2 regions of the Pseudoalteromonas sp. NGC95 genome follow, and region 1 is predicted to be linked to the other one. Evidence: predicted binding sites of a transcription regulator. Region 1 holds the regulator's gene; the other holds the start of a gene.

The links. Region 1 encodes LexA, which represses DNA repair genes until DNA is damaged. Its sites were predicted from a motif close to TACTGTATNNNNATACAGTA; they were not measured.
Region 2: ruvC (crossover junction endodeoxyribonuclease RuvC) is a predicted target of LexA. The motif match lies at 2,829-2,848, and genes of this name have one in related genera.

What each region holds. Positions count from the first base shown of each region.
Region 1 covers NZ_JADYWR010000016.1:67,452-72,432, reverse strand. The annotation lists gene I6E70_RS14890 (hypothetical protein) at 1-374, shown strand, start outside; gene I6E70_RS14885 (PaaI family thioesterase) at 375-815, opposite strand; gene lexA (transcriptional repressor LexA) at 983-1,600, shown strand; gene coxB (cytochrome c oxidase subunit II) at 2,084-3,226, shown strand; gene ctaD (cytochrome c oxidase subunit I) at 3,226-4,818, shown strand; gene I6E70_RS14865 (cytochrome c oxidase assembly protein) at 4,818-4,981, shown strand, end outside.
Region 2 covers NZ_JADYWR010000020.1:40,784-45,764, reverse strand. The annotation lists gene ruvB (Holliday junction branch migration DNA helicase RuvB) at 621-1,628, opposite strand; gene ruvA (Holliday junction branch migration protein RuvA) at 1,636-2,253, opposite strand; gene ruvC (crossover junction endodeoxyribonuclease RuvC) at 2,256-2,780, opposite strand; gene I6E70_RS16230 (ABC transporter permease) at 2,911-4,981, opposite strand, start outside.

The DNA.
Region 1 (4,981 bases):
AAATTCAATTTTTAAATGTAGATCTTGAGCTTGAATCAAAGCAAGATATTAGTTTGCTAGTGGCAGACTTGAAAAAAGTCGCGACGATTTTACATTATGACAAAGACGAATACCGTCAATTAGCGCGTATTGAAGCAACAGGTGTAGTAAACACGCCTGACAAAGCAATAAACCATATATGTGAGCTTATTGAATCGTGTTCGCGTAACGCGCTAAAGCAATGGTTAAGCTGTTCACGTAGAACGTTTGATATTGGTTTTGAATCAGGCACTTCCCCTAAGTGCTTTAATCAAGCCTTAGATGCAGATACATTACTACGTATATCTGCGATTGGTGCGGGTATGGAAATTACAATTTACCCAATCGAAAAGTAACTACCTTCGCTCTACGACTGCTGCGGTCATTTTTGATACGCAGCACAGCTCATTGCGGCTATTTGTAATTTTTATTTCCCACACTGAACTACGTTTGCCAATATGAAACGCTCTTGCCGTTGCTGTTAAAGTGCCGTTGCGAGATGCTTTTAAATGACTTGCGCTAATTTCCTGCCCCACGCAGTAAAATTTTGTAAAATCGACAACAAAGTTAGCTGCATAGCTGGCAACTGTTTCGGCAAGTACAACGTTAGCACCGCCGTGAACCATTCCCATTGGGTTATGATGCTCAGGAATTGCCGGCATAGTGGCTACTAAGTAATCATCACCAATTTCAGTGACTTCTATTCCCATGGTTTTCATTAATGTTCCTTGGCCATCAATGCCTTGTTCTAACTGCTTGCACAGCTCTAAAGTGATGGGCTGGTACCAAATACTCATAATGACTCCTTTGCTTTTTTAATCATTTATAAACCTAGCTTTAGTTATATCCCTAAAATGTACACAAGTGAAATTACTTTGGCTATTTTAAGGCTTAATTTAAATTTGCGATTTTTATTTAACTGTATATACTCACAGTTAAATGTACTGTATGGAAAACCAGTTGTATGCGACCATTAACGAACCGCCAAGCTCAAATACTCGAACTAATTAAAGTTTTTATTAAAGACACTGGTATGCCTCCTACACGTGCTGAAATAGCGCAAACATTAGGTTTTAAAAGTGCCAATGCTGCTGAAGAACATTTAAAAGCACTTGCTAAAAAAGGCGCAATTAAAATGAAACCAGGTGCAAGCCGTGGTATTCAGTTAATTGAAGAAGAAGAGCCAGAACAATTAGGTTTACCGCTTATAGGGCGTGTTGCTGCTGGTTCACCTATTTTGGCGCAAGAGCACGTTGAAAGTCACTGCAAAATCGATCCATTAATGTTTAAACCGGCTGCAGATTTTTTACTACGCGTTAACGGTATGAGCATGAAAGATATTGGTATTATGGATGGTGATTTACTTGCTGTACATCGTACTCAAACCGCTGAAAACGGGCAAGTTGTTGTTGCCCGCCTAGACGAAGACGTAACTGTAAAACGTCTTGAGAAAGCGGGTCGTAAAGTATTACTTCATGCTGAAAACGACGATTTTGAATCTATTGAAGTAGATCTTGAGAATGAGTCTTTTAATATTGAAGGCTTAGCCGTTGGCGTTATAAGAAACGCTGATTGGATGTGACTTTAAAAATAGCTTTTAAACAAGCAGTTTTATAAATGCGTACTAATTAGTACGCATTTTCTGTTTTAAATTCGCACTAAAAATAGGGCATAAATAGCTCACTGACAATTTAAGCTGTAAACTTTTTTGCACTTATATTTTCCCCCTCCGAATGCGTTAAACCCCTTTGTTTTGCTCATCTTTTGAACTTCCTGTTACCTAGTTGGTTACTGATTTTTTATTAATTACTCAATATCACCTGATTGTTTTTTATACTAAAACTTGCTTGTTGTTCATTTTTTAGCTAATTATTAATGTGCTGAGCTAATAATAACTCACAGCTTTTTAGTTTTGAGAACACACAATATACACAAACCCGTTGTTGGCGCAGCAAAACCAATCAATATTAAATGAGATTGACTAAAAAAATAAAAATAACGAATTGGCGTTTAAGCCGTATGCCTCTTCGCTTTGCATTCGCAATAGCATCAAAGGAGCCGTCACATGGGTAAACTGACCTCTACCTTGTGGCTTATATTATGTGTTTTTTCGCACCCAGTTTTGGCTAACAGCCAATACAATATGCGCAAAGGCGTAACCGATATAAGCAATAATGTATATCAGCTGCACATGACCATATTTATAATATGTTGTGTGATTGGGGTGATAGTGTTCGCAATTATGTTTTGGGCACTTATTCATCACCGCAAATCTAAAGGGGCTGTACCTGCCCAATTTCACGAAAGCACTAAAGTAGAAATACTTTGGACTGCAATCCCGTTTGTTATTTTAATTGCTATGGCAGTACCAGCCACTAAAACCCTAATTGCAATGGAAGATGCCAGCAAAGCTGATCTCACTATTAAAATTACAGGCTCGCAATGGAAATGGCATTATGAATATATGGGTGAAGATGTAGAGTTCTACTCTATTTTATCTACCCCGCAAGATGAAATCGCGAATCTTGCAGATAAAAATCCTAACTACTTACTTGAGGTTGATAAGCCTCTTGTACTGCCAATAAATCAAAAAGTACGATTTTTAATGACTTCTGACGATGTTATTCACTCTTGGTGGGTACCTGATTTTGCAGTTAAAAAAGATGCGAACCCCGGCTTTATAAACGAAACATGGACGAACATAAACGAAGAAGGTACTTACCGAGGCCAATGTGCTGAGTTGTGTGGTAAAGACCATGGCTTTATGCCCGTTGTGGTGGTCGCTAAATCTGAAGCTGATTTTAAAACATGGCTTGCAGATGCAAAGCAGGCTAAACAAAAAGCAGCATTAGCAGATGCCGCATTACTTGATAAAACCCTCCCAAAAGAAGAATTAATGACTTTAGGCGAACAAGTATATATGGCCAATTGTGCTGCATGTCATCAGCCTACTGGCATGGGGTTACCGGGTGTATTTCCTGCACTTAAAGGCAGCCCTATAGTACTTGGCGATATAAAAGATCACATTGATGTAGTTATCCATGGGCGACCCGGTACGGCAATGCAAGCATTTGCCAAACAGTTATCTATAAAGCAATTAGCAGCGGTTATTACTTATAAACGTAATGCGTGGGGTAATGATACGGGTGATGTTATTCAACCGAGTCAAATACAGGCAGCACTTGATGCCAAAGTGGAGGCGAACTAATGAGTAGCATAGTAGAACAACCTAACGCCAATGAAGCTCATCATGCTCATCACCCAGCTAAAGGTTTTAAACGCTGGCTTTACACAACTAATCATAAAGATATAGGTAGTTTATATTTAATTTTTTCGCTGACCATGTTCTTAATTGGTGGTGGAATGGCCATGGTGATCAGAGCTGAATTATTTCAACCAGGTTTACAGTTGGTCGATCCTCACTTTTTTAATCAAATGACCACCGTGCATGGTTTAATTATGGTGTTTGGTGCGGTTATGCCGGCCTTTACAGGCCTTGCTAACTGGATGATACCACTCATGATTGGCGCGCCAGATATGGCATTGCCAAGAATGAATAACTGGAGCTTTTGGATTTTACCGTTTGCGTTTTTAATCCTATTGGCATCGTTATTTATGCCTGGTGGGGGTCCTGCATTTGGTTGGACTTTTTATGCACCACTGTCTACAACATACAGTAATGATAATACTGCATTGTTTGTATTTGCCGTACATATTATGGGGATTAGCTCAATAATGGGCGCAATCAATGTGATTGTAACCATAGTGAACTTACGTGCCCCTGGCATGACATGGATGAAGTTGCCCTTATTTGTATGGACGTGGTTAATTACTGCCTTTTTATTAATAGCGGTAATGCCAGTGCTTGCAGGCGCTGTCACTATGGTACTTACCGACAAGTATTTTGCGACCAGCTTTTTTGATGCCGCAGGCGGTGGCGACCCGGTGATGTTCCAACACATTTTTTGGTTTTTTGGCCATCCCGAAGTATACATAATGATTCTTCCTGCCTTTGGCATTATATCTACAATAGTACCTACCTTTTCTCGTAAAAAACTTTTTGGCTATGCCTCAATGGTATACGCCACATCCTCCATAGCACTATTGAGCTTTATTGTATGGGCTCATCATATGTTTACCACTGGGATGCCGGTCGCTGGCGAGTTGTTTTTTATGTACGCGACCATGCTTATATCGGTACCTACAGGAGTAAAAGTATTTAATTGGGTTGCCACAATGTGGAAAGGCTCAATAACTTTTGAAGTGCCAATGCTTTTTAGTATTGCGTTTATTGTGCTGTTTACCTTAGGTGGCTTTTCGGGGTTGATGCTGGCAATTACACCTGCTGACTTTCAGTACCACGATACTTATTTTGTAGTGGCGCATTTTCATTATGTATTAGTAACAGGGGCTGTATTTTCGATAATGGCGGGGGCCTATTACTGGCTGCCCAAGTGGACGGGCAATATGTTTAATATCACGCTAGCTAAATGGCATTTTTGGCTATCGCTGGTGAGTGTGAACGTATTGTTTTTTCCTATGCATTTTGTAGGGCTTGCCGGTATGCCGCGTCGAATTCCCGATTATGCACTTCAATTTGCCGACTTTAACGCAATCATAAGTATTGGTGGATTTGCCTTTGGTTTATCGCAATTGTTGTTTGTAGCTGTGGTAATTAAATGCGCGCGTGGCGGTGATAAAGTGCCTGCAAAAGTATGGGAAGGGGCAGAAGGGCTTGAGTGGGAAGTTAACTCTCCAGCGCCATATCATACTTTTTCTACGCCGCCGGTAATTAAGTAATGACACACGCACCGCTACTCAAACGTTTGGTACTTATTTGCATAGGCATGTTTGCCTTTGCCTTTGCTTTAGTACCTTTGTATGACGTGTTTTGTGATGTAACAGGGCTTAATGGAAAACCTTCGCTTGAGCAAGCAGAGCAAAGTACACAAATAGTACAAAA
Region 2 (4,981 bases), on a different contig from region 1:
CACCGAATGAGATAGTTTCATTAAGCCAAGTTCTTAGTAATAGGATATTTTATCGTATTACATTGTTTTACTCTTTCTGGATAAAACCAAATTCAGTAAAACGTAGTTCCCTGGATTACTTCCTTCAACTTGTTGTTTGCCCGCATTTTTTGCGGGCTTTTTTTTGCCTACAATTTAGTGCGCTACATATTTTATACCAACCTGCATAAATCTTTGATCAATTTAACGAATTAAATTGCACTATAACGTCGTTAAAAATTTTTTATTTAGAACAACTAGATACAAAAACTTTTGCCTAGTTCTAGCGTAATTTTCTTAACGTTAAGTAAACCCCATATATAAGCAGATTGGTATTATTTATAAACTAATAATTGCCCTACCTATTTTACAATAAGTAATTCGGTTACTAGTTTGAATGGTACGCAGGATAGCTTCGCGAGTCTTAACGCCCTGTGAATTAACAGTTAACTATAAAGCGTATAAGTATTTTGAAATAACATTTGCAACAGTGTGCTGAGGTTTTGGGTAAAATACCAGCCGTATAAATATTTGAAAGAAAGGGGTACTAAGTCAATTACCTGCTGCGCAATAAACCACAGCAAGTAATGTATATGATGAGGCTAGTCTTTTTTAGGAAGTAAACCAAAGTGATGATATGCACTGTCAGACACGATTCGACCACGCGGAGTACGCTGAATAAATCCTTGCTGAATTAAAAACGGCTCTATTACATCTTCTATTGTTTCACGCTCTTCACCAATAGCTGCAGCTACATTGTCGAGTCCTACTGGGCCGCCCATGAATTTTTCAATTATGGCGAGTAAATATTTGCGATCCATATAATCAAAACCACTTTTATCTACGTCAATCATATCAAGCGCTTGCTTAGCTACTTCGGCATTTACTGTACCGTCAGATTTTACCTGTGTGTAATCGCGTACACGGCGTAATAAACGGTTTGCAATACGTGGTGTACCACGTGAACGTTGTGCAATTTCGGTTGCGCCGTCGTCACACATTTCTAAACCAAGATAATGTGCAGAGCGCCCTACTATGTGCGACAAATCTTCTACAGAATAAAACTCTAATCGCTGCACAATACCAAAACGGTCACGCAGTGGCGATGTTAGCGAGCCTGCTCGCGTAGTGGCACCAATAAGTGTAAATGCAGGTAAGTCTAATTTAATAGAACGCGCAGCTGGGCCTTCACCAATCATTATATCAAGCTGGTAGTCTTCCATTGCTGGATACAGTATTTCTTCAACTTGCGGGCTTAGCCTGTGTATTTCATCAATAAAGAGTACATCGCCTTCTTCTAAATTAGTAAGTAACGCAGCTAAATCGCCTGCTTTTTCAAGTACAGGGCCGGATGTTGTTTTAATACTTACGTGTAATTCGTTGGCAACGATATTTGCAAGCGTGGTTTTACCAAGCCCTGGTGGGCCAAATATTAATAAATGATCGAGCGCTTCACCACGGGTTCGGGCAGCTTCAATAAAAATTTCCATTTGCTGCTTAACATGAGGCTGGCCTCTGTAGTCGGCTAAAAGTTTTGGTCTTATTGCACGATCTATAGAGTCTTCATTTGTTTTTTCAGTCGCATCAATTAAGCGATCCGCTTCAATCATGGGTTACTCACAACATTGATTTTAAAGATTCTCTAATAAGAACCTCAGTAGACATATCGGGTTTGCTTATCGATTTTACTGCTTTTTGAGCTTGTGGCAATTTATAACCTAATGCAAGCAGTGCCGATACGGCATCATCGGCTGCGTTATTAGCTATTGTCGCATCGCTCATTGGCTCTATTACTGCGCTGTCGCTAAATGGCGTAAATAAATCATTACCCCAATCTTTTAATCTGTCTTTCATTTCGAGTACTAAACGCTCGGCTGTTTTTTTACCTACACCGGGTAATTTAACTAGCGACGTTGAGTCTTCGTTATTTACACAGCTTACAAATTGCTTTGCCGACATGCCCGATAAAATAGCTAAGCCAAGTTTTGGCCCAACGCCATTTGCTTTTAATAGCTCTCTAAACAAGGCACGTTCAACTTTATTATTAAAACCAAATAATAGCTGAGCATCTTCACGCACTACAAAGTGGGTGTAAACAATCGCGTTTTCACCAATTTTTGGTAAATCGTAAAAACAGGTCATTGGCATTTGTACTTCGTAACCGACACCACTTACTTCGAGTAATATTTCTGGTGGCTGTTTTTCGACTAAAATACCATTTAAGCGGCCTATCATAGTTATTTCCTTAAACGTCCTCTAACGGTTTTGCTTGCGCTACCCGCTAGTTTAATTAAATTTTGTTCTGAGTGAGCGTGGCAAATCGCAATAGCGAGTGCATCAGCTGCATCGGCCTGTGGCGTACCTGGTAGTTTTAAAATATTTTTTACCATGTGTTGCACTTGAGTTTTATCAGCGCCACCGTTGCCTACTACTGCTTGCTTAATTTGCCTAGCTGAGTATTCAAATACGGGTAAGTCGGCCATTGCAGCGCCAACAATCGCCGCGCCTCTAGCTTGGCCTAGTTTTAAAGCTGAATCGGGGTTATGCGCCATAAATACTTTTTCAATGGCAAAAGTTTCTGGCGAAAACTGTTCAATAAGCTGTGTAATGCCTTGATAGATCATTTTAAGCCTAACCGGAAAAGGATGATCGGCTAACTTAATACAACCACTGCCTAAGTATGTAAATTTAGAACCTTGGTGGGCAACAACGCCATATCCGGTCAAACGTGAACCAGGATCGATCCCTAAAATAATGGCCAAACAGCACTCCATTGTTATTATTTTTAAATTACGCTAATAATGCCAGAGCACTGTATAAATTACCAGTACAAAGAAAAACAAAAATGCCCACGTGTTAGGTGGGCATTTGAAGGAGCATGTTAGTTTAAGCTTACCCTAGGGCACGCACTAATCCTTGGGTATTTTGTTTAAGTGTTCGGGAAATCATTAAATAGCCTAAACCAGCCACAAATACACCGCCAGCTACAGGACCAATAATCCATATATGCGGGTGTAACTTACCTGCTAAATCAAACATTTGTTGCTGCACAATTAAAAGTGCTATATCACTAAAAAATGCAGCAACTAAGCCAGCTAAACCGCCGAGTAATAAAAACTCGTACAAGGTCGCGTTTTTAATTAATCGGCTTTTAGCGCCAAGCGTTCGCAGTATTACAATTTCTTGCATACGCTCACCTAAACTAGCTTGCACTTGCGATATAAGTACAAGCGCACCACACAGCACAACAATTGCAAGTACAAAGCCAATGGCGAGTGATACTTGCGAAATAGTTGTTTGTATTTGCTTAACAAAGTTATCAATATCAATCGCTGTAATAGTAGGGTAAGTACGCAATAACTGGCTAAAATCACGCTTTTGATCTGGATTTATACGTACCGACGAAATATACGTTGCCGGAAAATCTGCAAGCACATCTGGGCTTAAAATAATAAAAAAGTTAGGTTTAAGCGTGGCCCAATTAACTTTGCGCACACTGGTGATTTTAGCGTCGAACGACTGCGAACCAATTAAAAATGTAAGCGTATCGCCTATCTCAACATCTAAACGCTCAAGCATCGACTCCTCTACTGAGGCTTCAGCCATCGCATTTTCACCAAACCACGTGCCTTGTGTTACTTCATTTTGGTCAGGCACATCGTTAAGCCATGTAAGGTTTAGCTCGCGGCCAATACCTGCACGTGCTTCTTCGTCTTTTTTCTCGTTGTCTTGCAGCGATACAGAACGTGCTACCAACTCGCCGTTTACCGCATTTACGCGTCCACGAATAGTGGGATAAAACTCTGATACCTGAATATCTTTTTGTGCTAAATACTCATTAATTGGCTCAAGCTCATTTTGCGTAATATTAACTAAAAACGCATTAGGCGCGTCGCTTGGAAGTTGCGACTGCCAATCAGATATCATGTCGTTTTTAAGTACCACTAAAAACAGCAGTAATTTAATCGCTAACGAAAAACTAATTAACTGTACCGCGTTCACATTTGCACGCTTTTGAATAGACGCAATTGCAAGCGACCAACTGTTACCAGGTTTTAAGCCAAGCTTTCGACCGCCACCAAATATTAATTTAGATATCAAAAACAACACACCAATTAGCGCAAGTGTTGAAACAAACAAAATAAGCGTTATTTTTATGTTGTTACTAAATAACCACATTAATAAAAACACGGTTAGCGCACTCATGCCTAAATGCACACGACTTACTGCCAACTTGTCACCTAAGTTACGGCGCAGTACTCTAAGCGGTGGAATATCAAATAAATCAAATAACGGTTTAATAGAAAACATAACGGCACAAATTACGCCGGTGCTTATAGCCACCAGCCAAGGTTTAAAGCCACCTAAAGGTAGCTCTGTGCCCATACTTTTTGATAAGTAACTTGTTGCTATTTCTTGCAAGCCATAACCAATTAACAGCCCAATACTTACCGCCATTGCACATACAAGCAATAAATGGAGCATGTATATTTTGCGGATCATTGAACGGCTACCGCCTAGCGTTTTCATCATCGCTACTGGGTCGTATTGTCGTTCACAATAACGTTTTGCTGAAACGGCTATAGCCACTGCGGCTAAAATAATACCTAATAGGCCGGCAAGTAATAAAAAGCTCTCTGCACGGTTTAAACTATTTGAAATAGGTGATTGACGGTCTTTAACGCCGTACCATTGTTGGTTTTCTTTCATTTGTGGTTTAAGCCACTCGTAAAAGCTATTTATATCGGCCTCACTACCTGCATAAAGTTGGCGATAATAAACACGACTACCTGGCTGCACAACTTCGGTTTTTGCCACATCGTCAATATTAATAAGCACGCGGCGGCTGCTCGAAAATACATTAAATGGCGCATCGGGCTCTTCTACAATCACTTTTGAAACATTAAATAATGCAGCGCCAAGCTCTACTTGCGCGCCTATATCAATATTTAAACTGTAAAAT